DNA from 3 places in the Holzapfeliella sp. JNUCC 80 genome. Region 2 is predicted to be linked to each of the others. Evidence: riboswitches for the same ligand, from Rfam matches in the RefSeq annotation. Region 2 holds a riboswitch; each other region holds the start of a gene.
The links. A riboswitch is a leader RNA that binds a small molecule or an ion and turns the genes downstream of it on or off. The one in region 2 is predicted to bind lysine.
Positions count from the first base shown of each region.

Region 1: it holds a riboswitch for lysine, as region 2 does, so the genes downstream of both, JNUCC80_RS03815 (aminotransferase class I/II-fold pyridoxal phosphate-dependent enzyme) here and JNUCC80_RS00340 (ABC transporter permease subunit) in region 2, are expected to answer to the same signal.
Region 3: it holds a riboswitch for lysine, as region 2 does, so the genes downstream of both, lysA (diaminopimelate decarboxylase) here and JNUCC80_RS00340 (ABC transporter permease subunit) in region 2, are expected to answer to the same signal.

Region 1 covers NZ_CM132205.1:751,375-761,734, forward strand. Annotated here, with positions in the region: gene JNUCC80_RS03800 (malolactic enzyme) at 1-1,155, shown strand, start outside; gene JNUCC80_RS03805 (AEC family transporter) at 1,182-2,153, shown strand; gene ppcA (phosphoenolpyruvate carboxylase) at 2,203-3,687, opposite strand; gene JNUCC80_RS03815 (aminotransferase class I/II-fold pyridoxal phosphate-dependent enzyme) at 3,744-4,928, opposite strand; lysine riboswitch at 5,045-5,224, opposite strand; gene JNUCC80_RS03820 (YeiH family protein) at 5,301-6,302, opposite strand; gene JNUCC80_RS03825 (LysR family transcriptional regulator) at 6,421-7,233, shown strand; gene glnA (type I glutamate--ammonia ligase) at 7,256-8,593, opposite strand; gene JNUCC80_RS03835 (MerR family transcriptional regulator) at 8,634-8,978, opposite strand; gene miaA (tRNA (adenosine(37)-N6)-dimethylallyltransferase MiaA) at 9,058-9,981, opposite strand; gene JNUCC80_RS03845 (DUF3042 family protein) at 10,056-10,241, shown strand; gene JNUCC80_RS03850 (rhodanese-like domain-containing protein) at 10,285-10,360, opposite strand, start outside.
Region 2 covers NZ_CM132205.1:62,318-72,677, reverse strand. Annotated here, with positions in the region: gene JNUCC80_RS00380 (hypothetical protein) at 1-185, shown strand, start outside; gene JNUCC80_RS00375 (aldo/keto reductase) at 197-1,030, shown strand; gene JNUCC80_RS00370 (hypothetical protein) at 1,048-2,013, shown strand; gene rbsK (ribokinase) at 2,032-2,973, opposite strand; gene lepB (signal peptidase I) at 2,992-3,513, opposite strand; gene JNUCC80_RS00355 (aldo/keto reductase) at 3,680-4,558, shown strand; gene JNUCC80_RS00350 (hypothetical protein) at 4,594-4,767, opposite strand; gene JNUCC80_RS00345 (NAD(P)H-dependent oxidoreductase) at 4,757-5,455, opposite strand; lysine riboswitch at 5,525-5,699, shown strand; gene JNUCC80_RS00340 (ABC transporter permease subunit) at 5,796-7,394, shown strand; gene JNUCC80_RS00335 (amino acid ABC transporter ATP-binding protein) at 7,394-8,140, shown strand; gene JNUCC80_RS00330 (YfbR-like 5'-deoxynucleotidase) at 8,171-8,800, opposite strand; gene JNUCC80_RS00325 (hypothetical protein) at 8,917-9,057, opposite strand; gene JNUCC80_RS00320 (YitT family protein) at 9,125-9,967, opposite strand; gene JNUCC80_RS00315 (YczE/YyaS/YitT family protein) at 9,992-10,360, opposite strand, start outside.
Region 3 covers NZ_CM132205.1:428,484-438,843, reverse strand. Annotated here, with positions in the region: tRNA gene JNUCC80_RS02215 (tRNA-Glu) at 17-88, shown strand; tRNA gene JNUCC80_RS02210 (tRNA-Gln) at 93-165, shown strand; gene JNUCC80_RS02205 (aspartate-semialdehyde dehydrogenase) at 203-1,261, opposite strand; gene JNUCC80_RS02200 (aminotransferase class I/II-fold pyridoxal phosphate-dependent enzyme) at 1,264-2,448, opposite strand; gene dapB (4-hydroxy-tetrahydrodipicolinate reductase) at 2,470-3,249, opposite strand; gene dapA (4-hydroxy-tetrahydrodipicolinate synthase) at 3,242-4,159, opposite strand; gene JNUCC80_RS02185 (N-acetyldiaminopimelate deacetylase) at 4,186-5,331, opposite strand; gene dapD (2,3,4,5-tetrahydropyridine-2,6-dicarboxylate N-acetyltransferase) at 5,354-6,064, opposite strand; gene lysA (diaminopimelate decarboxylase) at 6,087-7,391, opposite strand; lysine riboswitch at 7,489-7,664, opposite strand; gene JNUCC80_RS02170 (aspartate kinase) at 7,865-9,217, shown strand; gene dapF (diaminopimelate epimerase) at 9,228-10,211, shown strand; gene JNUCC80_RS02160 (cation:proton antiporter) at 10,208-10,360, opposite strand, start outside.

The DNA.
Region 1 (10,360 bases), 480 kb from region 2:
AAATTGATGGTTTATACTGCTGCCGCAGGTATCGACCCTTCACAAGTTCTTCCTGTCGGCATTGATGCAGGAACTAACAACCAAAAACTATTAGATGATCCCTTATACTTAGGTAACCGCCACGAAAGAATCACAGGCGACCGTTACTATGAAGCGATTGACAAATTTGTTCAAGCAGAACAAAAGCTATTTCCTGAATCACTATTACACTGGGAAGACTTTGGTCGTTCAAATGCCCAAGTTATTTTAGATAAATACAAAGATAAGATTGCAACCTTCAATGATGATATTCAAGGAACTGGTATGGTTGTACTTGCTGGTATTTTAGGTGCATTAAATATTTCAAAAGAAAGCATTAAAGATCAAAAAATCTTAACATTCGGTGCTGGAACTGCTGGTATGGGAATTGCTAACCAAATTATGGACGAATTAATGCAAGAAGGTTTAACTGAAGAAGAAGCTAAACAACACTTCTATGCCGTTGACAAACAAGGTTTATTATTTGAAGATACAGCTGATTTAACACCAGCTCAAAAACCATTCACCAGAAAACGTAGCGAATTCACCAATGCTGATGAATTAACTAACTTAGAAGCTATCGTCAAAGCCGTACATCCTACAATTATGATTGGAACTTCTACTCAACCCGGTGCTTTCACCGAAACTATTGTCAAAGAAATGGCTGATCATACTGAACGTCCTATTATTTTCCCATTATCAAACCCAACCAAATTAGCTGAAGCAACTGCCGAAAACCTAATTAAATGGACAGATGGTCGTGCATTAGTTGCAACGGGTATTCCAGCAGAAGATGTGGACTATAACGGCGTTTCTTACCAAATTGGACAAGGTAATAATGCTTTGATGTACCCAGGTTTAGGATTTGGTTTGATTGCTTCAACAGCTAAATTACTTAATAAAGAAACATTATCTGCCGCTTGTCATGCTTTAGGTGGAATTGTTGACACTTCAAAACCTGGTGCAGCTGTCTTACCTCCTGTTTCAAAAATTACAGAATTCTCACAAAAATTAGCAGAAGTTGTTGCTCAAAGTATCGTTGACCAAGGTCTAAATAAAGAACCTATTCAAGATGTCAAAAAAGCTGTAGCTGATATGAAATGGACACCTGAATATCAAGATATTAATAATGACTAAATTCAACATTAAGGGGTAGTTTTAAAATGGCAGTTTTATGGAATTCAATTCAAAGCGTTCTCGTCGTCGTTTTGATTATGGTACTCGGTTACATTCTTAGACGATCAGGATGGTTCGACAATAATTTTGCTGGAACCATTTCAAAATTCATCAAAAACATTGCATTGCCAGCTTCAATCTTTGTTTCAGTATTGAGCCGCTTATCTCGCGACCAATTATCAAGTTTTTCTCTGTATCTTGTTTACGCTTTTATTAGTGTAATCATTGGCTATATTATTGCTTTTGCACTAGCTAAAATTATGAAAGTTCGTCCCGGACGTCGAGGCGTTTTCATCAATGCAATCGTTAATGCTAATACAATATTTATCGGTTTACCTTTGAACATTGCTCTATTTGGCGATAAAAGTATGACCTTCTTCTTGGTCTACTATATTGTCAATACCGTTTCAACTTGGGCATTTGGTGTCTTCTTGATTTCAAATGATGACCCAACTAAACCTCAAGAAAAAGCCAAACGTCAAATTGATTGGAAAAAAGTTCTACCAATGCCTCTAATCGGTTTCTTAGTAGCTCTTGTCTTTTTAATATTAAACATTCCAATTATGAAAGTTTCATTTGTTAGTTCTGCATTAACTTATGTTGGTAACTTAGTAACACCTTTATCATTGATTTACATTGGGATTGTTTTAGCTGATGCTGGACTAAAAAGTATCAGTTTTGACCGTGATACCATTGTCGCATTACTAGGTAGATTCATTGTCTCACCTATTGTTATGATTTTAGTATTAACAGCTGTTAGAGGTATGGGTGCTGATTTACCAACCCTTGCTTCTCAAACATTAATTGTTCAATCAGCAACACCTATGCTTGCTGTTCTTCCTATCTTGGCTAATGAAGCTCATGGGGATGTTAAATATGCAACTAATATTGTGACAACAAGTACCGTTTTATTTATCATCGTTGTTCCAATTTTAATGTCAATTATTCAATTTATTTAATTTAATAACGCAACAAAAAAGACATTTGCTTTTGCAAATGTCTTTTTTATTAGCCTAAGAATCTTCTTAGTTTACTCATTTTTTCAATCAATAAAGTCTGAACTTCTTTATCTGAAATGCTGACTAAATCTGTTGCTAGTTGAGAATGCTGAGCTTGTTCTTTTGTTTTTGGACCAGCCTCAATACCAAAACGTTTCGTTAAATCTGCGACATCGGATTCAATCTTACCAAACTCTGGATTGATTTGTTTTAAGACTGCCATTGCTTCTGGACTATAAAATCCTAATACATGTTCAAAGTCACGTTTCATATTTGGATAGTAGCTTTGTAAAGTTGCCCATTCATCTTTTGATAATTTACTCAATGCTTGTCCTGATCCGATAATTTCTGGTGGAATCCCTACCGAGTATAAAGAACCAGTAAACGTAATCGCACGAGGCATTTTGTAACCATCAACATCACGAGAATAGCCAATCATCCCCACATGTTGATGACGGTCACGACGTTTTGGAAAGGCATCAAAAACAGATTGCAAGTCATTAATCAATGGATCTAGTGTATGGTGGTACTCTTTGGCTGTTTTTGCTGCGATTTCAAGTAAAATTGCTTCGTCAGCTGAATTCACAATATTAAACTCACTTTGACGTAACCCATTACGTAATTTGTCGATTGCTGACTTGACTTCATCAATTGGATAATCATAACGAAAGGCCGATTGAACAGTTGCTGTTTTAAGTCCTGGGAATTCCTCAAGGTAACGATCAACAGATTGAGGAGAAAGTCCCCCTCTAAAGATTGTACTTCCTACCCCAGCAATTGGATAAACTGGTACACCACTTTCTTTTGAAAATGCACCTAGTCTGGATAATGCTAGCTTGTTTCCAATAATACTGTTTAAAAATCCATTTGAAAGCGCAGAATCAGAACCTGCTAAGAAAACACGTAAATACTCAATTGGGCGGTTAAAGTGTTTTTTGTACATCGCCATATACTCTTTTAAAATTTCAGGAGCATCTAGCTGCGCTTCAAAACTTTCAAATAGTGGAATCATTTGGAGTTGGTCGCTATTAGGATGTGTATTTTCAAATTCTTTATTCTTGAATTGTGCAAGTGATGCAAACTTATCTTCCATAGCAATCAGTTGATCTGCACTTTTCGTCATTGGCAGAACCGCTTCAAATAGCGGACGTTTTTTAAATTTTAAATCGTCTGCAAAATCTTCTGCCAGCATCATAGTTGTCATAGCTTGCATTAAACTATAACCTTTTTCTTCCCAAATGTTAGGTAATCTAAACGTTAAAAATTTATCGTCACCAAGTTCATGGTTTTTGAAATAGTCGTATTGTTTAGTATACAAACGGCTAATAACAGAAGAATCAGCATGCTTTCCTTCCCAGTCCCACATGTATTCATCGGCATCTAAAGTTGAAAAGTTAGCATAAGCTTCATCGATTTCTTCAAAAGCTGAAACAAATGGATTATGATGCTTTTTAAAGAACGGAATGTTAGCGTTATCTGGATGTTGAGTTCCCATTACGTTTGGTATCATTCTGTCTGTCAATTGATTGTCCTCCTGATTTTAATTACTAGTTATCTGACTGTTTTAAGGTAATCACGAATACGATCCATCGCTAGCTGAATATCAGCTTCAGAAGCTGCATATGAAAAACGAATATAGCCTTGTCCACCTTTACCAAATGCACTTCCAGGTATGACACCAACTTTTGCTTGTTCAGCTAATTCTAGTGCGAACTGGTAAGAATCTTGTGTACATGATGCTGGAATTTTAGCAAGTAGATAAAACGCACCATGAGGCTTAGCCATCTCAAAGTTCATACTTGTTAATTCATCAACAATTAAGTCACGACGCTTTTGATAGATTTTACGCATTTCAATCGCATCATTATCACCATGATTAAGCGCTTCTGTTGCTGCAACTTGGGCAGGATTAGATGGTGAAGTCACCATGAAAGCATGCACTTTAGCAACTTTTGACATGAATTCTCTCGGTCCACAAACGTAACCAATTCGATATCCTGTCATAGCGTGAGATTTAGATAATCCATTAATGTAAATGGATTGTTGAGGCAATAACTTAGCAATTGAAAAATGATCAACGTCATAAGTTAATTCACAGTAAATCTCATCTGTAACAACAAAAATATCATGCTGTTCAATAACTTGCGCTAGAGCCGTAACGGTTTCTTTATCGTATTCAACCCCTGTTGGATTACTTGGATAATTAAGTAAAACTGCTTTAACTGAAGGCCCTTCTTCTTTAATCACTTCTTCCAATTTTTCAGGTGTTAATTGAAAGCCTGTTTGTGAGGTGTCAACCATAATTGGATGTGCACCTAGCAACTCGATAATAGGAAAATAAAGTGCAAATGTCGGTGTTGGCACAATCACTTTATCACCTGGATTTAACATCGTTTCAAAAGTGGCATAAATTGCTTCTGTTGCACCAATTGTCACGATTATTTCATCTTCTGGATTATAATTTAAACCTTGTTGACGCTTTAAATAATCAGAAACTGCTTTTCTAAGCTCTAATTTACCTGTTTGAGCTGAGTAGTGAGAATCATTATTTTGAATGCTTTCTACTGCAGCATTTTTAATATGTTCGGGTGTATCTAAATCAGGCTCTCCAATTGTTAGTTTTACAATATCTTGGATAGCTGAGATTTTTTGATCAAAGCTTCTAATCCCTGATGGATTAACTAAGTCTAATTTTTCGTTATACGTTTCACTTAATTTTGACGATAAATCTGGCATAACAGTCTCCTATTTCCGTAAATTATTATTCAGAAGAGTGGCTATTTAAAATATTAGACAAAAAAAGATTCCTTTGTCTGGGCAGACAAAAGAATCTAAACCGTCTTAGATATCAATTTGTCGATAGCGCTCCATAAGTTTTATGCTTATGACAGTTTATGATTTGTTCAACCATACCCCAACATCAAATCGTCACAACTCTTTGACGTTTCGGCAATATCCCCTCACTAGAGTAACTAATGCTATTGTGATAGCGAGTTATCTAGCTATTGTCAACTGCGACCTCTTCTACTAAATTAACTATAAGTTATTTTTTTGTGTAATTCAACCTTGTATTTCATTTTTGTTTAATTTTTTACTAATAATAAGTAATTAGAATAGTAACTTAATTAAGATAATTGCTCCGACAACTTGCACTAAACTAATCAACAGCCCATAGCCCAAGAAACGACTACCAGAATCTTTAATTGTTTTTAACTTCAAGTTTAGCCCGATACCTGCAAGGTTAATAATACCAAAGAAACCGGTCAATTCTTTTGCAGTATGCGTTAATTGCGTTGGCAAACTAACATAACTATTAATCAAAATAAAAATAACAAACACTAAAATAAACCAAGGTACTTTAATGTATTGCTTAACTGACTTTTTGGCTTGTGGCTCTTTTTGGCTTGCTCCCTGAGCCATTCTTGCAAAACTAATGACAACTACTGATAGCAAAATCACTCGCAACATTTTGAACAATGTCGCATATGTCGTAACATCTTGATTAATTAAGGAAGCTGTCCCCACAACTTGTCCCACAGATTGGACAGTTCCTCCAATTAATGCACCTAAAAGTAAGTCTTGCTTACCGAGCACAACAGGCCCAATGATTGGCAAAACAATTAATAAGACAATTCCGACCAAACTAACTGTTGCTACTGCAGTCCGTCTTTCATCATCGTTTGCTTTGATTTCTGGCGACACAGCCGCTATTGCACTTGATCCACATACGGCATTACCTGCAGCCATTAAAAGCGACGATTTTTTCGATACCTTAAAGACTCTTTTCCCTAGCACAATCGCTACAATAATAGTCAACACCATCTGTAACACAATAAATAAAATCCCATTAATTCCCAATGATTCTATGGTTTTAAGTGTTACGGTTAACCCGAGCAGTGCAATTCCGATTTCAATAGGGTATTTTTCTGACCATTTAACACCTGAATTTAACTTAGGTTGTGTCAAAATAGTATTACCTAACAAAATCCCCATCAACATGGCCAAAGATTCTGCTCCAATAAAAGGTAAATAAACGGCTAAAAATTTAGCAATAATAGAAACAAGTAACGTTACTGCAATACCTGGTAAAAAAGATTTTTTGATTTTCATGTTTTCCTCTCCTTCGATACAGGCATAACTATATCACATCATTAATGTTAATATTTGTTTAATAGATAATAACTATATATACTATTAGTAACCTTAATAGCAAAAAGAAAGGACTCTTATGTTCAAGTTACTGCATACCTTTGTTGCTGTGTATGAAACTTTGTCATTTTCAAAAGCAGCTGAACAACTTTTTTCTTCTCAACCTAGCCTCTCATTACACGTTAAACAGCTAGAAGAAAGACTAAATACGCAATTATTCATTAGAAATGGTAAAGCTAAACTAGAGCCAACACCTAATGCCACCAGATTATATCAAAGCACCACAAAAATTTTGAAAGAATGGCAAACTATTCAAACCGATATTAGTGATAATCCCAAAAAATATGATTTATTATTCGCGTGTTCGCAAACTAGCGCGCATACCTTTGTTCCTCAGTTATTATCTCAGTTACCTTCTGCTATTTATAACGAGTATAATTTAGCTGCTGAAGTACACAACTCTAAAGAAATTTTAGACGATGTGTTAAATCATCGCTTGGCTTTTGGTATCGTCGAAAAACCTGTTCATCATAATTTGATTGTTACTGAAAAAATAAAAACAGATCAATTAGTATTGGCCGGTAATCTTAAATCTGATACATGGTTGCTCAGAGAAGAAGGTTCTGGCGTTTATCACTACACTAAAAAGTATCTGAACAATCATAATATTGTACCTAAAAACAGTATTATTGTTAAAAATAATCAGTTAATTGTCGATTTTTTGAAACAAGGGATTGGTAAATCCATTGTAAGTCTAGATGCAATTGATAACACCATTATGTTTCAAGAACTAGGGGCTCCATTTTTTAGACACTTTTATCTCATTTATCAAAAATTTGAAACCCATCCTTCAATCACAAACTTTATCGACAAAATAAAAAAAGCTATCTGAATTATTTAGATAGCTTTTAATTTTAGTACAATTCCATGTATTGGTCTCTTTCCCATTCAGAAACTGTTTGACGGTATGCTGACCATTCAAGTTTCTTAGAATCAATAAAGCTTTGTGTTAAGTGTTCGCCTAATGATTCTTTGATGACAACATCTTTTGCGAATTCATCAACCGCTTCATTCAATGTTCCTGGAAGATCAGTAATATTGTTTTCACGACGTTCTTCATCTGTCATGTGGTAAATGTTACGATCAACAGATTCTACTGGTAATTCTTTAGTTTCAAGTCCTTCAAGACCAGCTGATAAGATTCCTGCAATAGCTAAGTATGGGTTAGCTGCTGGATCAACACTTCTTAATTCAAGACGAGTTCCAAGGCCACGTGATTGAGGAACACGGATAAGAGGTGAACGGTTTGTACCTGACCATGCAATGTATACAGGTGCTTCAAACCCTGGTACTAGACGTTTGTATGAGTTAACCGTTGGGTTGTTTAAAGCTGTCAATGCTTTTGCATGGTTCAAGATACCTGATAAGAAGTACATTGCTTTTTTAGATAATTGGTTATCTGTATTTTCGTCAAAGAATACATTATCACCATCTTTGAATAGTGACATATTAATATGCATTCCTGATCCATTGATTCCTTGTAGAGGTTTTGGCATAAATGTTGCATGTAAACCGTGTTTTCTTGCAACAGTTTTAACTACTAATTTAAAAGTTTGAATTTTATCTGCTGCTTCAAGAGCATCAGTGTATTTGAAGTCAATTTCATGTTGTCCAGGTGCAACTTCATGGTGACTAGCTTCAATTTCAAAATTCATTTTTTCAAGTTCTAAAACAATATCACGACGTGTGTTTTCACCTAAATCAACAGGTGCTAAATCAAAGTAGCCACCTTGGTCGTTCAAGTCAAGAGATGGTTTGTTGTTTTCGTTCAATCTAAATAAGAAGAACTCTGGTTCAGGTCCAATATTAAATGCTGAGTAACCTTTATCTTGCATTTGTTTTAAAACGCGACGAAGATTGTAACGAGGGTCACCTTTGAATGGTGTACCATCTGGCATGTATACATCACAGATTAAGCGAGCCACTTTACCGTGTTCTACTTCCCATGGGAAAATCAACCAAGTTGATAAGTCAGGGTGTAATAACATGTCACTTTCTTCAATTCTAACAAATCCATCAATTGAAGAGCCATCAAAAGCAGCTTCGTTGTTCAAAACTTTTTCTAGTTGACTAACTGGCACTTCAACATTTTTGATAGCACCATTAATGTCTGTAAACATTAATCTTAAAAATTTAACGTTTTCTTGTTCAACAATTTCTCTAATTTCTTGTTTTGTGTATGCCTTTGACATTCTTTTTCCTCCGTCGTAACTAACCTTTAACTTTTAAAATTTAGTAGTGCTGAGTGGATGAACCAAAAGGACTATTATTCATCATTTCATCAAATAATAACCGTCGAGCTTGTTTATCATTAACCGCTTTCTTTTGACGTTTTTGACTATCAAAATATGCTCGAATGTCTTCAATATTGAAGCCATCACTCAAATGTTGTTTAATGATTAACAAAATATCAACTTGATTCAATGAATATAATCGCTGTTTACCTTTTGTACGATAAACGTCAATTAGTTTTTGATCTTCATAATAGCGGATTTGACGAGCTGTTAGCCCAGTCAACTCCATCACAACCGAAATTTTTAATAATGGCTGCGCTTTTCTTTGTTTTATCTCATCCATTTTTAATACCTCATCAACACATCAATAGAATAACAGCCCTTTTTAAGATACACAACCTCTAATGTCAGGTTTTCTGACATCATTTTTCTAACCAATTTTTAACTTTATCAAAAACACTGTTATAGCAAGCATCTTTTTCGATTGGGTCAATCCAATTTATTGGTAATTTATTTCTAAAATAAGTTAATTGTCTTTTCGCATAACGTCTTGAGCTTTGCTTTAGTTGTTCAACTGCTTGCTCATAAGTAATTTTATTATCAAAATAATCAAAGAACTCTTTATAGCCAATCGCCTGTTTGGCTTGATAGATTCGATTTTGATTTTGATAAACTAATTTTGCTTCATCGAGTAACCCTTCTGACATCATGAGATCAACCCTTTGGTTAATTCTTTGGTATAGGACTTGCCTTTCAGTGTTTAGTCCTAACAATAAAGCATCATACTTAAGCGGCAGCGTTTCTTGTTGTTTTGAAAATAACTGCCCTGTTACTTTAATCACAGTTAATGCTCTAATGACTCGTCTATGATTTTCTTTAGGAATTTTCTCTGCTGAAACTGCGTCTTTTTCTAATAAAAGTTGCCAAAGATTCTCTTCGCCTTTTTCTTCAAGCATCTTTTGATAGTCATTTTCAACTTTTAAATAGTTGTCGTCTTTTTCTGCTCCTAATTTAAAGTCATGTATTAGCGTATTAAGATAAAAACCTGTTCCCCCTACAATAATTGGTAATTTACCTCGGGATGTTATTTCTGAAATTTGTTGATCAGCCTCTTCAACGAAATCTTTCACAGAAAATTCATCGTAAATACTTTGTGTATCAATCAAATTATGCACAGCTTGAGCTTGTTCTGATACTGTTGGTTTAGCTGTTGCTATTGAGACTTCACGATAAACTTGCATCGAGTCTCCGGAAATAATCTCTCCATTAAATTTTTGTGCCAGTTCAATACCAAATGCTGTTTTTCCAACAGCAGTTGGCCCTGCTACAATTAATATTTTTTTCAATTTAGACGTCCTTTATTAATATATTTCTGAAATTATGATAAAATCAATTTAACAATTCAAAGGAGGAATTTCAGATGGCTAAAAAATTTTTAGGTGGCGTTTTAACAGGTACTGCTCTTACAGTTGCATCTCTTGCTGGTGCTGCATTTACATTTAAGAAAAAAGTAGTAGAACCAGAAGAACAAGAAGCAGAACGTATTGAAGAAAACCGCCGTCGTGCAATTCGTAAAAGTTTATCCGCACATCGTCGTGCAAAATAAATAATAAATAAAAAAGCTTGGTTATTTTAACCAAGCTTTTTTATTAGTAACTTTTTTTAGAAGATTTTGTTTTACCTTCCCAGTCTCGATAACCTTTTTTTAACCATTTAACATTTTTA
Region 2 (10,360 bases):
CCGGTCAATTTTCAGTTAACACACAAGGAAAAACAATCACGGTTTTAGAGGACTTCGATGATAATTCACCTGGTCTCAAAATACCGTATTCAACTAATAACAGCTTTACTATTTTAACTAGTTTATCAGCCGATCAACCAAATACTGTTTCTTATAAAAACAGTTTGCCAGATAAATTAAACTAAGGAGGTTTTTGATGATTCCTAATTTTTCACTTTATAACAATAACCCAATTCCCGCATTAGGTTTTGGGACTTACAAATTAACCGGAGAAGATGGTGTGGCTAGTATTAAGTCAGCACTCGACTGTGGTTATCGTTTGATTGATACTGCTTATAACTATCAAAACGAACGCGAAGTTGGACAGGCTATTAAAGAAAGTGGGCTCAAACGAGAAGATATTCAGGTTATTTCAAAATTACCTGGTCGCTTTCAAAAATATGAGGATGCCAAACAAGCACTTCAAACTTCCCTTACTAATTTAGGCCTTGATTATGTTGATTACTATCTAATTCATTGGCCTAACCCAAAACAAGGTCTTTATGTAGAAGCCTTCAAAGCTTTACTTGATGCTCAAAAAGAAGGCTTAATCAAGGAAGTTGGTGTCTGCAATTTCTTGCCTGAACACTTAGACGTCTTGAAAGAAGAAACAGGCGTTTACCCCGCAATTAACCAAATTGAATTGCACCCTTACTTCTCACAACCTGAACTACGTGAGTTCAATGCCAAAAATGACATTATTACACAAGCTTGGAGTCCACTACATCGTACAAGTTTTGTAAATGATGAACCTGTTTTAACTGAATTGGCTAACAAGTATAACAAATCTGTTTATCAAGTTATTTTAAGATGGATTTTTCAACTAGATGTTATTGCAATTCCAAAGTCTAGTTCAAAACTCAGACAAGAACAAAACCAAGACATTTTCGACTTTGAATTATCGCAACAAGAAGTTGACCGTATTTGTAACTTAGACCGACCAGATGGCCGTCAAAAGAATCAAGATCCTGCAGTATATGAAGAATTTTAAGAACAAGGAGAAAAATTTTGACTACTGATTTATATCCTAATGTCGCAGCTTTATTAACAGAAGTTGAAACATTACTAAATGCCAAATTACTTATTAAAGTCAATGACGACCATAAAGAAGGACTGGATCCAGAAGCTTCATTCACAAAACCAATCAGTGCTGATACTTATGAAATCCACGTTCCAAAAAAAGAATTTTTAAACTTTTGTGTCGCACATGAACTACTACACCTTAAACAACATGGTTTAAACGTTGTTAATGCCTCACTCGCTTTTCCGTTAAACCAAAATAATTTATCACAGGTAATCAGTGAAGTTGGCGATTTCACGACAACCTGTGCAATCCACCAGTTAATTATCCCAGCTCTAAAAGATTTGGATGTTTTAACTTATGAAGTTCAACAGGCAATTTTGACACGTGTTTTAGCTGTTATTCCTGCAGAAAAACCAGATGATAGTGCTTTCTTAAAGTTATCACGTGCTTTACAAATCTTAGACACATTTATTTTTTGTGAAGGATTTAAAACACGAAACACAACTTTACATCACACTTACCCATTGGCTTTTGAGGCAGCTGAAAAACTACTTAAAGCCATGCACAAAAACACAATCGACACAAACCGCAAACTACGTGGGGCCATTATTAAGGGACTTAATGCTGTTACAGAATTTTATCAAAATATGGGTGTTCAATTGCCCGCATTAAACCAAACAATGTCTGTCTCCCCTGTTTTATCTGAACGTCAGCTTAATCATCAACACTTATCACAATTATTTGAATTGTGGAATCCAAGTGAGCTTATTAGTCAACAAAATACAACTTATTTAGTTGGTATTGATAAAACAGATCATCAAGCATCATTTGTGCTACAAGATGTTGATATGAATCCCGAAAACATGCAAGCACTCTATCAATTATCACCAAAAGAAGTTTTCAAGCGCTATAATATTAATTATTGTTTGCGTGATGGTCATACATTATAAAAAAAGCTTAGCTATTAGCTAAGCTTTTTTTATTTTGGATTTAACTTCTGCTTCCGTTGGTATTGAATCAACTGCGCCTAATTTTTGAACAGCTAATGAAGAAGCAAAGTTGGCATAACTGATGGCTTCTTCTAAATTAGAATAATCTAATTTTAACTGAGAAAGCAATGCCCCAATAAAAGTATCTCCCGCGGCTGTTGTATCAATAGCTTTAACGACGTGTGCTTTAATTTTGCCTGATTGAGTTGTCTTTGCATTAGCGTAATAAACGCCTTCTTTTCCTAAAGTAATAATGACAACTTCAATCCCTTTTTGATGGAAAAAGTCAGCAGATTCAGCTAGTGTTTGATCATCGGTTATCTTAATACCCGTTAACTTTTCACTTTCCGTTTCATTTGGAATAATAATATCCGTCAAAGAATAGAGTTGTTCAAAGTCTGCTTCAATAACTGGACCTGGGTTTAAAACGGTTTTAGATTGATTAGCTCTAGCCAATGCAAATCCTTCTTCAATAGCAGCTAGTGGAACTTCAAATTGAGCTAAAACAAAGTCCGAATTCTGAATAACAGGTAGACTTTCTTGTACCATTTGAGGAGTTAGCAAACGATTAGCTTCACCTGATACCACAATCGAATTTTGACCAGAACTTTGCAATAAAATATAAGCCTGTCCTGTATTTTCGTTGGCTAATTGTTTAACAAATTGTGAATTAATGTTGTTTCTTTGAAGCATTTCTTTGAATTGATTACCATGCCCATCTTGGCCTAAACAACCGACCATCGCAACTTTGCTGCCATTTCGAACACATGAAACAGCTTGGTTAGAGCCCTTACCACCAAAAGCATAACTGATAGCTTGTTGGGTTTGAATTGTTTCACCTGCAAGTGGCAACTCATTGATTTGTAAAATAACATCTCGATTTAAACTACCGATAACTGCGACTGAATTTTTAGTACTCATCTTGTTCCTCTTTCACTATTAGACAATTTTTAAATCTTGAAATGGAAAGACAATTAATTTGACGACACTTTCTAAATTATCTGGTGTCACATAACCAAAAGACCGACTATCTAATGAATTTGAACGATTATCACCCATCACAAAATAGCAGCCATAAGGAACGTGAGCACGCCCTGTGAAATCTCCTAAGATAAAATCTTCCGTTTTGACATCAGATGCTAAATAAGGCTCTTCAGTCAACTGACCATTAATATACAATTGATTATCTTTAACTTGGATAGTGTCTCCACCTATGCCAATCACGCGTTTTATATAGCGAACTTGAGGGTTATCAGGTGACTTAATCACAACAACATCCCCACGATTAGGTTTTATCATTTTCACAGAAATCGTGTATTGGCCATCATATAATGTTTTTTCCATTGATTGCCCTTTTATAATACCGATATTAATAACCTGGGTAAACAAAAACCAACAAAATCCACCTAAAATTAAAAGTTCAATTACTAATTTAAACAAAAATTTCAAAAATGAATACACAATTTTTCACCTACTTTTTCAAGTATATCCTATCAACTTAATATGAATTTTTCGTGATAAATGCTTAAAAGTTTCATGTGAAACAGCTATTTTATAAACATTTTATTTGAAATTATTAACCTGAAATGTTTTTATAGAAGTGAAAAATTAAAGGAGGATTCAATTTATGAGTTTCGATTTATCTACACGTATCACTTTAAATAATGGTACAAGTATTCCTCAAATGGGACTTGGTGTTTGGAAATCTAACAACACTCAAGCAAAAGAAGCAGTTATGCTAGGTTTAAAACATGGTTACGAAATGTTTGATACTGCTAAACAATATGGAAATGAACGTGGAGTTGGTGAAGGTCTTGTTGAAGGACTTAAAGCTGTTGGCAAAACCCGCGAAGACATCTTTTTAACAACTAAAGTTTTCGGTGGTGACCAAGGTTACCAAGAAACACTTGACGCAATCGATGGTCAATTAGAACGTCTACAAACTGACTACGTTGATTTACTACTTGTTCACTGGCCTGTAACTGGTAAATACGTGGATACATGGCGTGCAGTTGAAGAAATCTACAAAGCTGGTAAAGCTCGTGCAATTGGTGTGTCAAACTTTGACAACGAACGTATGCAAAACTTGCTTGATCACGCTACGATTATTCCAGCTGTTAACCAAATGGAATACAATCCACTAATTCAAGAACGTGATATTTTAGCATTCAACCAACAACATGGTATTCATTTACAAGCTTGGTCACCTCTTGGCGGTGGCGCTGTTCTAACTGATCCTGAACTACAAAAAATTGCTGATAAATACAACAAAACAATTGCTCAAGTTGTTCTACGTTGGAACTTCCAAAGCGGTATTATCACAATCCCTAAATCTGTTCATGAAGAACGTATCCAACAAAATGCTGACATCTTTGACTTTGAATTATCTGCTCAAGATATGCAAAAATTATACAGCATGAACCAAGAAAAACGTTCACTTTGGTACAACGACTTTTCATGGGAAGGCGGCTCAATCAACGAAGCTGTTGAAGAATGGGGCGACTAATCAAAAAAAGACTGACAATTGTCAGTCTTTTTTGTTTACCATTGTTCATGGTTCCACAATCTACCATCAAGTTCCCCTTCTGCTAAATCATGGCGAACTTCTAGTTGATGTTGAAATTGATCGAGATAACTCAACAATGCACGTTTTTCATAATTATTTTCGCTTTTTGAGGCCTCTTCAATAATGGCCTTCATCCAATCATTCTTCATTGTCCTTCACCTCATCTAGTGCGTCTCTTAGATCTTTGTAATCAGTCAATTGTTCATCTATCGTATCAACAACAGCCTGCAACTGAATATTGTCGTTTAAGTTAATATTTTGTCTAATTTTGTTAAGTAAAAATTGACCCTTATCCACAAAACTTGGTTTAATCAATTCCACATGAATTAAGTAACCAACTAACAATTGGTAGAGTTGTTGTTCATTTAAATAAGCAAACTGATACACAATAAATGGGGTTAAATAAGTAAAACCTAACTCATTAGCAAAAACCTGGTAAGGTCTGAGAATTTCGTTCAAACTAAATTGCGATTTTTGTCCAGGTTGAAAATCTTTTTGTGGCTGTCCTGTATTAATCACCAAAGACAAGCTTTTTTGTTTGAGATGGTTAAGATGGGTTAACTCATTGACAAACTGATTTGTAAAAACATCATCTTGCCATTTTTTAAGTGAGTAAGGTGCTGAATACCAATATAATGGAAATTGGAAAATAACGTGATCAGCAGCTAAAATCTTTTCTTGATGTTGCTTAATATTAAATTGTTGGTTTTGCATCATTTCTTCATCTAATACAGTTACCTCAACTTCAGCATCCGCTAAAGCTAGTGTTGATTTGAAAAATTGTTGTGTAACAGAATTATTAACATCTGGATGGGAAATGAAAATCTGAACTTTCATCGGCTTCCTCCTGGTTTTCGTTGACAATAAACTATTCTAAGGGTATCATATGTAGGTAAATTTAATAAGAAATGCAATAGAGGTTGCGGTCATCACTAATTAGTTGCGAGTGTGTAGTTCACAAAGACCAACTAAGGCAGGATCATCGCCGAAGAAAGCTTGTTGCCTACACAACAAGTCTTCTGGGTCTAGTCGGCAAACGACTAGAACTGTCTCAGTCTATCTGAGGAGTGCTATTATGTTATTTAATAATCAGTAATTTATTTCATAATGCCTCAAAACCTTTATTAATTAAAGGTTTTTTTTATTGTGTTAAATTAAAACATGAAGGAGTAATTTTATGAAAAATTTGAAAGCTAACCCGCTTTTAACTTTCTTTTCCGCTATTGTGATGCTTCTTGGATTAGCCGGATTTTCAACTAATCAAGTTCACGCTGAAGAAAGTGATACTTTACGTGTAGGGATGGAAGCCAATTATCCACCTTACAACTGGACACAACAAGATGATTCAAATGGGGCCATCAAAATTGATGGAGAATCATTATATGCCAATGGATATGATGTTCAAATGGCTAAAAAAATTGCCGCAGGACTTGGCAAAAAGAACGTTGTCGCGGTTAAAACACAATGGGATGGCCTACTGCCTTCCTTGACTTCAGGCAAAATCGACATGATTATTGCTGGTATGTCACCAACACCTGAACGTCGCCAAGCTATTGACTTTACAAACGCTTACTACACCTCAAATATTGTAATGGTTGTGAATAGTACTGGCAAATACGCTAACGCAACTAACTTAGCTGACTTTAATGGTGCTAAAATCACAGGACAACTGGGAACTTTCCATTATGATGCTATCGAACAAATTCAAGGTGCCATCAAAGAACCCGCTATGAAAGACTTTTCAGCAATGCGTGTGTCACTTGAATCAAAAACTATTGATGGTTATGTTTCCGAAAAATCAGAAGGAATTAGCGTATCTAGTGCTAACCCTAACCTTAAAATGATTGACTTTGCTCCTGGAAAAGGATTCCACCTAGACCCTTCAGAAACACAAAGTGCGATTGGGTTACGCAAAGGTGATCCAAACCTTGAAAAAGTTAACGAAATTCTAGCAACTGTTCCAGAAAATGAACGTGACAAAATGATGACAGATGCTATCCACAACCAACCAAAACCTGCTACTGAAGGTAACTGGTTTATCAATATTTGGCAACAATATGGTGGTATGTTACTTCGTGGAACTGGTATGACTGTTTTCATCTCATTAATCGGAACCATCGTTGGCTTCTTTATTGGATTGTTAGTTGGAATTATCAGAACCATTCCACTTGCTAAAACACGTGGTAAACGCTGGGCAACTAGAGTTGCTAGTTTCTTAGCTTCTGTTTATATCGAACTGTTCCGTGGAACACCGATGATTGTGCAAGCTGCTGTATTCTACTACGGTGCTGCTCAAATGTTTGGGCTTAACTTAGACCGTACTTTAGCTGCTTTAATTGTTGTTTCAATTAACACAGGGGCTTACCTTTCTGAAATCATCCGTAGTGGGATTATTTCAACTGATGAAGGACAATTTGAAGCTGCAAGTGCTTTAGGAATGAATCACTTCCAACGAATGAGAAAAATCATTCTCCCTCAAGCTGTTCGTAACAGTTTACCTTCTGTTGCTAACGAATTCATCGTTAACATCAAAGATACTTCCGTCTTGAGCATCATCTCAGTTTCTGAACTATTCTTCACAGGTTCAACAATTGCTGGACAAAACTTCCAGTTCTTCCACACTTACCTAACAATTACATTTATTTACTTAGTTCTAACCTTTACAATTACACGTATTTTCAGACTTATCGAAAAGAAATTAAATGGTCCTAAAGATTACAATTTAATGGCTAATCAAGAACAAGTGACTTCTAATTCAAGAGAGGTGAAAAACTAATGGCTAATCAAGACTCAATTATTAGTGTTCGTAACTTAGAGAAAAAATTTGGAAATCATCTCGTATTAAAAGATATTTCACTAGATGTTACACCGGGTGAAGTTGTAACCATTATCGGTTCTTCTGGTTCTGGTAAATCAACTTTACTAAGATGTTTAAACTTACTTGAAGATCCAACTAGTGGCGAAATTAACTTCAAAGGTGAAAATATTTTAGGTAACGGTTTTGAAATTACCAAATACCGTTCTAAAGTCGGCATGGTTTTTCAATCCTTTAACTTATTCAACAACTTAGATGTTCTTGAAAACTGTATTGTAGGCCAAACGACTGTTCTTGGCCGTTCACGACAAGAAGCTGAAGAAATGGCTATGGAACAACTTAAAAAAGTTGGCATGGATCCTTACATCAAGGCAAAGCCTGCTCAACTTTCAGGTGGACAAAAACAACGTGTTGCGATTGCTCGTGCCGTTTCAATGTCACCAGATGTCCTATTGTTCGATGAACCTACCAGTGCGCTTGACCCTGAAATGGTTGAAGACGTGCTGGCATCTATGAAAGCATTAGCACATACTGGTTTGACTATGATTTTAGTTACTCACGAAATGGCTTTTGCCCGTGATGTTTCTGACCACATTGTTTTCATGGATAAAGGTGTTGTTGCTGAAGAAGGCACACCAGAAGAAATCTTCAATAATCCAAAAGAAGACCGTACAAAAGAGTTCTTAAAACGCTACTTGAATCAATAAAAAAACACCGCTTAAAGCGGTGTTTTTTTATTACTCTAAAATTAAGTTTGTGACTTCCATCACTCTTGTTCTAAATGGAAAGTCTTCTGATAACATTTCAGGTAAAATATTTTCAAAGAAATACTGCACACTATATAAGTGCTTGAATTTCTTGATGCTTTGCAAACTTTCACGATAAATTTCCATGAAAACTTCTTGTGGATTGCCTTTTTGAATTTCACCAAATGCTTCATACAATAAGTCCATTTTATCTGAGATTGATAAAATCTGACCTTCTAACGTATCATCTTTCCCCTCAGATAATCGTCTACGGTAGCGTTCTTGTAATTCTTTTGGGATTTCATTTTGAATAAAGTTTTCGGTCATTGAATCTTCCACATTGGCAATTAACTCACGTAATTCTGAAGTGGCGTATTTAACAGGTGTCTTAATATCACCGATGAAACGCTCTGTATAATCGTGATTTAAGGCTTTTTCGTATAGCACACGCCAATTAATAGTATGTCCTGAAATCTCCTCTAAATCGCCTAGCATTTGCGCCATTTGTGTCACTCTGAATGAGTGTGTAGACACTGAATGTTGTTGATATTGAAAGTACCCCGGTGCACGATTCAATGTTTCTAAGTTGTTAAGTCCTTGTAAGTAAGCATGCATTCCCATAAAAATATCCTCCTAATTTTTGACAAATTTTTTCTATGTTATCAAATATCAACTTTAAAAACAACTTTTGCTCAAAAAAAAGCGGTGATATATTACTATATCATCGCTTTAGTTTATTAGTCGTTATTTTTTCTTGATTTCAAAAAGTTAATAACATCTAAGTTATCTTGTAAACGTTTTTTCAAGTTTGTACTATTTACTGGACGACGGTCATTACCTACGCCGACGTGCACGTTTGTTCTCTTGTTGTGTCCCATAATATCTCTCCTTATTTTAATCTTTCTAGTCTATAATATAGAAAATCAGGAATAAAATCAAGTATACCTAATCTTTTAATGAAAATCCACCATGAACTTCCGAAGCATTATAAACTAAAACGAAAGCTTTTGGATCAATGTCTTCTAAAATTCCCAACATTGAGAAGTAATCCGAATTATCAATAACCACCATAATCATTTGGTTATCTTCACCACTATGACCACCTGTTACATCAAATAACGTTGTTGTTGTCCCAAATGATAAAATTGCTTTTCTGATTTGTTCTTCTTTTTCATTTGACATAATGTAAAGCACTTTTTTGCGGTCTAAACCAGTTTCGATATAGTTAATAACAGCAGAAGAAATTACAAGTGAGATTGTTGCAATTACAAAACTTTCAAATCCTGTTACAAAAATATTAAAGAAAGTCACGACAAGGTCAATTACTAATAATGTAATCGGTTCTTTGATTCTAAAATACTTACGCACAATCATTGGTGGAACTGCAGTTCCACCACTTGAAGCATTACATCTGTAAAGCAAGGCTAATCCTGCACCAAATATTGCACCTGAAGCAATAACACTAACGAATGGATCTTTAACCACCATAATTTCTGGTGTTAAAGCTAATCCAATCGGCAACATTAAACTCCCTAGGGCAATATTAATTGTTGTTTTTTTACCTAAAAACAAGTAAGACAAGACTAACATACATAAGTTAAGAACTAATACGGTTGCGTAAGTGGGAATTGAAAAGACAGCATCTAGTAAAACTGAAATCCCACTAACACCTCCAAGTGCAATACTGTGAGGTGCAGCAAACATATTAATACTAATTGCAATAATTTCAACGCCTACTGCAATTAATAAGAAACGGGTTAGCGTTTTTACGAGTTTGTTTTCGTTCATTGGTCATCATCCTTCATAGGGTGTCTAGTCATTTCGGTTTTCACGTTCTTTTTCAAGCATCTCGTATTGTCTTTGTGAATTTTGAGCAACACGTTCAGCATCTTGGTAGTTTTGCTTAGCTGCTTTTATACGTTCTTGCAGTTCTTCATCACTAAAACCTGCCAATTCTTTTTGAATCTCAAAGGTTTCTTCATATGACTTTCTAACAGCCTCATAACCAATCTTCGTGGCAGCAATCAAACGGTTACCCAGACTTCTAGGCGTTGGCTCTTCAGCAAATTCGTTAACGTTTCTCACTAATGGATAAGTCACATGCTTATTCCAAGTTGTAATTAATGGTCCAGCAAAGAATGCAATAATAATTGTTGCAAATCCAACAGGTCCACCAAGAAG
Region 3 (10,360 bases), 370 kb from region 2:
CTGTTGAAAGCAATATTGCCCGTTGGTCAAATGGTTAAGACGCCACTTTCTCAAAGTGGAATCATGGGTTCAATTCCCATACGGGTGATTACTGGGATATAGCCAAATTGGTAAGGCACTGGACTCTGAATCCATAATCTGAAGGTTCGAACCCTTCTATCCCAATCAAACAAAAAACACCGACAATATTGTCGGTGTTTTTTTATTTTACTAATTGTCTTTTTACTAATTCTTCTGCAATTTGGACTGTATTCCATGCTGCACCTTTTAGTAAATTATCAGACACAATCCACATATTAAACGCACCTGGATTTTCTTTATCCGGTCTAATGCGTCCAACAAACGTTTCACGTTTACCCTCAGCGGTTAATGGCTGTGGATATAACTGTTCTGCCGGATTGTCTTCAACAACTACACCCGGACTGTGGCTTAGTAGTTCTTTGATTTCGTCTGCGGTCACATCTTTATTATCCATTTCAAAGTAAACAGATTCACCATGTCCAATAACTACTGGTACACGCACACAAGTTGCCGTTACTTTTAATTCAGTATCATTCATATCATTTTTCATGATTTTTTTAGTTTCATGAATCATTTTCCACTCTTCGTGTGAGTAGCCGTCTTCTTCAAAGACATCAATCTGTGGTAACAAATTGAAAGCTAATGGGAAGTGTTTTTGATCTGATTTAACAGGCATAATATCAGCTGACATTTCTTCACCCTTAACATAAGCTTTAACTTGCTCGATTAATTCATCAATAGCAGCTTGACCAGAACCTGAAGCGGCTTGATATGTAGAAGTAATAATTTGTTTTAAGCCGAATTTTCTTCTAATTGGCTCTAAAGCTACCATCATTTGAATTGTTGAACAGTTAGGATTTGCAATAATACCATGATGATTTTTGAGTTGGTCTGCATTAACTTCTGGTACAACCAACGGTACATCTTCATCCATTCTAAAAGCACTTGTGTTATCGACACAGACTGCACCACGCTTAACGGCTTCAGGTAGCAATTCTTTTGATACTGCACCACCTGCAGATGCTAAAACAATATCAACACCCTCAAATGATTCTGGTTTTGCTTCTTGAATTTCAACAGGTTGTCCCTTGAATGTCACGGTTTTCCCTGCTGATCGTTTTGAAGCAAGCGGTTTTAGTGATGACACCTTAATCTCGCTTTTTTCTAATTGCTCAATAATTCTTGTTCCAACGGCTCCTGTCGCTCCTAAAATCGCAACATGGTATCCTTGTTCACTCATTGTTAATTAATCCCCTTTGATTGTAAAAATTCAGCTATATTTTTAACGGCTTGCTGTAAGTCTAACATAGATGCTGCATATGAAATACGTAAGTAACCTTCACCACCGTCTCCAAAGACATAACCTGGCATTGTTCCTACTTTTGCCTCATATGCTAAATCTAATCCAAACTGTTTGTCATCATTTTGATAAGCCTTTGGTACTTTAACGAATAAATAAAAAGCACCTTCTGGATTGGTTACTTCAAACCCTAAGTCAACTAAAGACTGATACAAAAAGTCTCGTCTATCTTGATAAGCTTGTCTCATTTTAGGTGGTTCATCTTGCGCATTTTCTAGCGCTTCTAATGCTGCGTATTGTGCTGGATTAGAAGCTGATGTAACCATCAGTCCATGTAGTTTAGTCAATAATGACATAAATTCTTGTGGTCCTGCCACATAACCAATTCGATAACCTGTCATAGCGTGTGACTTTGAAACACCATTAATCAAAATTGTTCTTTCTGGTAACAATTCTGCAATTGAAACGTGTTTACTTGTGTAGGTTAACTCATTATAAATTTCGTCAGATATAACAAATAGATCATACTTTCTAATCACATCTGCTAATTCAGCAAGTTCTTCTCGACTATAGGTTACGCCAGTTGGATTGCCAGGATAATTCAACAGAACAGCTTTAATACTTGAATCATTTTTAGCATATTTTTCTAATACAGCTGGCGTTAATTTGAATCCTTCATTTGCCGTATTAACCATGACACACTCAGCTTGAGCTAATTCCGTTACTGGAAAATAAAGTGGGAATGTCGGAGTTGGGATAACAATTTTTTCACCCGCATTTAACATTGTCGTTAAAGCAGCAAATATAGCTTCAGTTGCGCCGACCGTGACTACAATTTCTGATTCAGCATCATATTGCAGGTTATATTTTTTTAGATAACTCGCGATTGCTTGTCGTAATGGCAAAATTCCAGGCGTTGCAGAATAATGAGAATGGTTTTCTTCAATACTTGAAATAGCTGCTTTCTTTACCGTATCAGGAACATTAAAATCGGGCTCCCCAATTGTTAATTTAATTAATCCTGGTATTTTAGAGATTTCATTGTTGAACTGTCCTATTGCAGGTGCAGCAATCCCTTCTAGATGATGATTTAAGTTAGCAGCTAAACTTGAACTTAATTTAGGCATAAGGTTACCCCCCTTTTTTTCTTATAGAATATTTTCTAAACCAACAGTAATTTCAGTCAAGTTCATGACCTCTTTAATAGCTAGTCTGACACCTGTCATAAATGATTGACGGTCAAATGAATCTTGACGAATAGTTAGCGCTTCACCTGGTGCGCCGAATAAAACTTGTTCGTGTGCAACGTAGCCTGGCAATCTAACAGAATGAATTTTCATTCCTTCGTAATCACCACCACGTGACCCTGGTAGCGTTTCTTTTTCATTTTCAGCGCCTTGAACATGAGCTTGTCGCTCTTGACTAATCATTTCGGCTGTCTTAATAGCAGTACCTGACGGTGCATCTTTTTTGTTAGGATGATGCATTTCAATAATTTCTACATCTGGAAAGTAGGCAGCAGCTTCTTTAGCAAACTTCATTAATAATACAGCCGACATCCCAAAGTTAGGTGCAATCAAACCACCTAATCCATTCTTTTGAGCTAAGTCATTTAAATTATCAATTTGTTCAGCTGTTAATCCTGTTGTTCCAACAACAGGTCGCATCCCTTTCTTGATAGCAAATTGAATATTATCATTAACCACATCTGGCAATGTAAAATCAACCCACACATCAGCCTCACAGTTAATTTCTTCTAATTGACTATAGACTTGCGTACTATCAGGCAAGTGATAATCAGCAGGTGACTGATGAGCAGCACTTGGCGCAAATACGCCGGCTAGCTCAACGCCCTCGGTTTCTAAAACCATATTAATGGTGTTTTTACCCATTTCTCCAGTAAATCCTGCAACAAATACTTTAATCAATTACTGACATCTCCTTTGATAATTCTTTTGTTAAGGCATCTCTTGATAACCCTAATTTCAACGCTAAATTTTCTTTTTCTGCTTCATCTAACGGTACCATTGGTAAGCGACAACCACCCACACTGAATCCTTGTTGATTCAAGATTGCTTTTACAGGTGTTGGTGAAGGATACATAAAGCATGCTTGCATCTTTGGTAATAAGCGACGTTGAATTGTTCCGGCTAATTTAACATCTCCCGCTTCTAACGCATGGTACATCGCTGACATATCACTGCCATAAATGTGAGATGTAACCGAAATAACACCTTGAGCTCCTAACACTTTAGCAGCTAGCGCTTGATTGTCTTCACCCGTATAAACTAAAAATTCAGGTAGTGTTTCAACTAATTCTGCCAAATCTTCCAATGGTCCACATTGTTTAACACCAATAATATTTTGATGTTGCGCAAGTTCAATAACTGATTCATTTTCTAAGTAAACACCGGTTCTTCCAGGAATATTATAGATAATAATAGGAAGTGCTGTTTGATTAGCTACCATTTCAAAGTGTGCGCGAATACCCCTTTGACTAGGTTTTGTGTAATAAGGAACAACGACTAATGCTGCATCAATTCCATCAATTTGTTGAACTTTTTGAGTAAACTCAATCGTTTGTTGTGTATTATTACTCCCTGTTCCTGCCACAACTGGAACACGACCCTTAACCATCTTGACAAATTTTTGATAAAGCTCAATTTTTTCATCGTGTGTTAAAGTGGCTGTCTCACCTGTTGTTCCACCTATAACAAATCCTTCTGATCCATTTTCAAGTAAATGTTCAGTTAACGTTTCTAGTGCATCAAAATCAATTTGGTCATTTTGATCAAATGGGGTAATAATCGCTGTTAAAATAGTCGCATTAGTTAACATGTTAAATCCTTCTTCCTATTATATTATTATCTAGACATTCTCCAATTCAGAAAACTGATGATATTTTCTGGTGCTGTTTTTAAGGCTTCTTCATTTGGTGAAAAATATTCTGAATGCAGAGGATGTGAATCATCTACTCCTAGCCAAAACATTGTCCCTGGAATTTTTGAAAGCAAATAACCAAAATCTTCACCCGTCATAGCGGGTGTTGTTTCAACAAAATTCACGTCTTCGCTTTGCGTCATAAATTCAATGAACTGTGCCGTTAATTCATCATCATTTTCAACGGGTAAGTAACCACCTTGATTGAGTGAAACTTCAACATCAGCGTCAAAGCTTTTAGCTGTAAACTCACAAATCGTTCTAATTCGATCATTGATTGACTCTATCATCGTTTGAGTTAATCCACGAACGGTTCCCTGAATTAAAGCTTTGTCAGCAATAACATTTCGAATCGTTCCAGATTCAATTCTTCCAAATGTTAACACACCACTTTCTAGTGGATTAATATTCCTTGAAACAATTGTCTGTAGTTGTGTGATTAAGTAAGCACTAGCCACTACCATGTCATTAGCTGTATGAGGAAACGCTGCATGACCACCTTTTCCTTTGAGTTCAATATCAACTTCGGTCGTTCCAGCAAATAATGTTCCCTGACAACATCCGATTGCACCTGCTTCTAAATCTGGATTATCATGTAATCCATAAAACTCATCTGGACGCCATTTCCCTTCAAAAGCACCTAGTTCATAAGCTATCTTTCCACCATTTTCACTTTCTTCGGCTGGTTGAAAAAAGAATACTAAGTTGTCTTCAGGTGGATTGTCAGCATAATAATTTAAAATACTTAGAGCGACAGTTAAATGAATATCATGACCACACGCATGCATTTTATTTTCGTTCTTAGAAGTAAATTCAAGTCCTGTCTTTTCAGTAACAGGAAGTGCATCCATATCTGCTCGGTAACCAATTGTTCGTTTAGGACGAGTTCCTTTAACATGAACAAGCAAAGCAGTTGGCAATTCTTTTAAATGCTTAAAACTCAAAAAGTCTTGTTTGAAGCCAGCAATAATTTTTTCAATTCTTTGCTTGGTTTCTACTTCTTGTAAAGCAAGTTCTGGATACTGATGAAATTCTCTTCTAATAGCGACTCTTTGCGTCTGTGACAACATTTAACTTTCCCCCTCAAGTTTTTTACATTTTTCTTAATGCTTCTTCAAGTCCTGTTTTTGATTTAGTTTGATCATCAATTTTTTTCAAGACTCTTGCGGGTACGCCCCCAACAACAGTGTACGGTTCAACATCTCTAGTTACGATTGCACCTGCAGCAACAACAGCACCTTTACCAACACGAACGCCCTCAATCACAACGGCATTAGCCCCAATCACAACATCGTCTTCAATCACAACTGGCGTTGCTGATGCTGGCTCAATGACACCCGCTAAAACTGTTCCGGCACCAATGTGAGCATTCTTACCAACAGTTGCACGACCACCTAGGATTACTCCCATATCAATCATCGTACCTTCTCCAATTTCAGCACCAATGTTGATTAAAGCCCCCATCATAATAACAGCGTTATCTCCAATATAAACTTGGTCACGAATGATAGCACCTGGTTCAATACGTGCATTAACTTTCTTCATATCTAATAGTGGCACCGCTGAATTTCTCATGTGGTTTTCAATTTCGTATTCTGTAATTAAAGATTGATTATCAGCTAAGACTTGTTCAACATCAGCCCAGTTACCAAATAATGTTCCTGTTTTTGATTCTACAAAAGCTTTAATTGTGTTTGGAAAATCAATCTCACTTAATTGTCCCTTGATATAAACCTTAACAGGTGTTTGTTTTTCGGCATTTCCAATAAAGTTAATAATTTCTTGTGCGCTTTTTCTTTCCATTATATAGTCTCCTTTTTGATAATTAATATAAACTGTTTTCTAATTTGATTAAGTCTTGGTAACTTTGTCTTTTAATTGCTAAGTTATCTTTTCCGTTTTCAACAAAAACAACTGCGGGTTTTAAATTACGATTATAATTTGATGCCATTGAGTAACCATAAGCACCCGTATTAATCATTGCAACAATATCACCCGGTTGTGTTTTTGGAAAAGCTGCTTTTTGAATCAAAATGTCTCCTGATTCGCAATATTTACCTGCCACACGGACATTTTCTACTGGTTCTTGATCCATTTTATTAGCAATTACAGCTTCATATTCTGCTTGGTAAAGTGCTGGTCGAATATTGTCTCCCATACCACCATCAACACTCACATAAGCAGATTTTCCTGGGATTTCTTTACGAGAACCGATTGTATATAAGTTATAACCTGCAGGTCCTACAATCGATCTTCCAGGTTCTATCCAAATCGCTGGCATTTTTAAACCAAAATCTGCTGTTTTTTCTTTGATTTTTTTGATGATTGCATCAACAAATACCTCAGGTGCTAGCGGTTTATCGTCATTTGTGTAAGCAATTCCAAAACCACCACCGACATTAATTACATCGGGTTGATAGCTGTATTTTTGATACCAATCATTGGCTAAATCAATTAGCTTTTCAGCTGCCATTTCAAAACCGTTAACTTCAAATATTTGTGATCCAATATGTGAATGGAATCCTTTCATAGTCAAGTTAGGATTGTTTAAAACCGTTGTCAAAGCTTCTTCAGCTTGACCAGAATTTAAATCAAAGCCAAATTTACTGTCTTCTTGACCAGTTTGAATATAGTCATGTGTATGTGCTGATATTCCGGGTGTGATTCTCAACATCACATCAGCTTGTTGCTGGGTATCAATCAAGTAAGACGATAGCAATTCAATCTCATGAAAGTTATCAAGGACGATAACACCTACACCCGCATCGACAGCCATTTTGATTTCATCAAATGATTTATTATTGCCATGAAAACTAATTTTTGATAAATCAAATCCAGCTTGTTGCGCGGTGAATAATTCGCCACCAGATACTACATCCAGATGTAGATTTTCTTTTTGCATCAATTCATATAAGGCTAAACATGAAAATGCCTTGCTAGCATAACTAATTTCATATTCAACATCGTTTTGCTCAAAAACCGATTTGAATCCTGCAATTTGTTGTTTGATTTTTGAAATATCATAAACAACTAATGGCGTCTGATATTTTTGAACCAAATCAACAGTATCGATTCCGCCTATTTCTAAATGATGATTCGCATTTGTGACTAAATTAAAATTATGTTCCATAACGAAAATTCCTCCAAGACTATATAAAAAGGGTTCTTCTGCTATCTAAAATAACAAAAGAACCCTTTGAAAGTTTCACATTCATCATGATTGTTCGTTTGTCGATAGCTCTCCGCAATTACTGCGACAGTCCATGACTTGTTCAATCATGTCCCAGCCGATACTTATCTGCTTAAGTACTAGCTTCGGCAACTTCCCCTTTCAAAATAACATGATTGTCTTAACAGAAGACTAGTTATTTCTAATAATGTTAGTTGCAACCTCTTCGATGTGATTAAAATATTATAATAAAACCAATCAAAAGTCAAACCCTTAGGTTAATTATTTTTTAAAAATTTTTTTATTTTTATTTATTTCCATATATTGACCTTTAAAACAACATGTATTAGTCGGATTTGGGTGTTGAAATTTAAAATAGGCATGTTAAATTTAATTTACTTATCATTTGAAAAGAAAGCTAAAGGGGAATTTTTATGAAAGTAGTTAAATTTGGCGGAAGCTCGCTAGCTTCAGGACAACAGTTTGAGAAAGTTATTAATATTTTAAAACAAGATTCAAGTCGCAAAGTTGTTGTGACTTCAGCCCCAGGAAAAAGAAGTGCTTCTGATACGAAAGTTACAGATTTATTAATCAAATACGCTACACTTACAATCGAAAAAAAGCCTACTGAATCAATCACTGAACAGCTATTCAACCGCTACGTTGAAATCGCAAACCACTTTGATTTAGAAGAAGAAGAATTGCAAAGCATTAAAGAAAAAATCGAAAACTTAAAGCATGAAAAATTCGAAAACAACGACTATCTAATGGCTTGTTTTAAAGCTCATGGTGAACGATTAAACGCAAAGCTAATAACGTTGATTCTGAACCATCTAGGACTTAAAGCTCGATTTCTAGATCCGGAAAAATTTGGATTTTATGTTAGTGATTCAGCTAATAACGCACAAGTTTTAGATGAAACTTACGACAACATTAAATCAATTGATGTTGGTGATGAGCTTTTAATTGTACCTGGATTCTTTGGCATCACTAAAGACAATAAAATCGCCACTTTTTCACGTGGTGGCTCAGATATTACAGGTGCTATCTTGTCAAAAGGCTTCAATGCCAGCTGCTATGAAAATTTCACAGATGTTGATGCAATTTATGCAGCAAACCCTAATACTGTCAAAAATCCATATGCCATTAATAAAATGACTTATCGTGAATTACGTGAACTCTCTTACGCTGGATTTTCAGTATTCCATGATGAAGCCATTATCCCAGCAATTGAAGCTGAAATTACTATTAATGTTAAAAACACTAACCATCCTGATTTACCGGGCACACTTATTGTTCCTGAAAATGATTTTGAGCCAGAACATTTAATAACAGGTGTAGCTAGTTCTGATCGTTTTGCTGCTTTATACCTCCACCGTTACCTACTTAATAAAGAAGTTGGCTTCACATTAAAATTGCTAGAGATTTTATATCGCTATAATGTTTCTTATGAGCATATGCCTTCAGGTATCGATGATTTGACAATTATCTTTGATAAAAGCCAGCTTACAGACCTTAAAATCAAACAACTTTGTCAAGAGATTAAAAACACTCTTCAACCAGACGAAATGCAATGGATTAATGATTACGCCATTATCATGGTTGTTGGTGAAGGTATGAAAGATAACATTGGTGTCTTAGATCGTGTCATTTCACCACTGGCTCAAAATAATATTGGCATTCATATGATTAATCAAGGTGCCTCAAGAATTTCTGTAATGCTCGGAACTAGACAAGCCGATGCTGATTTAGCAATAGACTATATTTATCATAATTTTTTTAGTTAGGAGTTTAACAATGATTACATTACAAAAAGTTCACGGTTCATCTAACCAGTTTTTTATTTTAGATGTAGATCAACTTTCATTTAATCCCTCAGATGACCAAATCATCGCACTTACGCAGCAACTAACAGAATCTTTTTTGGAGGGGGCCGATGGTCTATTAGTCGTCTCAAAATCTCAAAATACCGATTGTTTAGGCAAGATGCGCGTCATTAATGCCGATGGCAGCGAGGCATCTATGTGTGGCAATGGATTGCGTACGGTTGCGCGTTATTTAGCCGAAAAATATCAAGAATCTGAATTCAAAGTCGAAACAGCTAATGCAAATTTAACTGTTAAAAAACAAGACAGCCTGGCTCAAAACGTTCCCGCGTTTGGTGTAGAAATCTCACCTGTCCACTTTGATAACTATTACTTCCCTTTTCATAACCTAGGAACAACACAATTACTCAACTCACCCGTTCCAGAATTTAATGATCATTTAAATTTCTATGCTATCGCGGTCCCTAATCCTCACTTAATTAGTTTTGTTCAAACAGATGAAGACTTAAATAACACGCTTGAAACATTAGGGAAAAAACTCAATCAAAAAAATGATTATTTCCCTGATGGTGTTAATGTCAATTTTGGAAAAATACTATCAGATAATACGCTTTTTGTTCGTACATTTGAGCGCGGTGTTGGCTTCACAAATGCTTGTGGTACTGGAATGTCTGCGACTTCTCTTGCTTATGTTTTACATAAAGGTATCGATTCTTTTCCTTCAGATGAAATAACTGTTTATAATCCAGGTGGTGTCGTTAAAACGATTGTTCACAAAGAATCTAACAATGACTTTTGGATAGAGTTAATCGGCAACGCCACTCACACTCATAACATCACAATCTCTGAAGATGATTTATTCAAGCGTCAATTCAATCACGCCACTGTTAGTGAAACAGGAGAACAGAAAAGCTATCTAAAATTTATTGAACAAATGAAAAAACAAGCAGACTAATCTGCTTGTTTTTTTTGTGGGTATATTTTCGAGAATACAATTGGATCAACAATTGTTGTAATAACAGCCGCTAGAATAAAAGCACCTGCTTGCTTTGCATCAATAATATTTGCACTTTGACCCAGTGTAACATTGGGTACAATCAATGT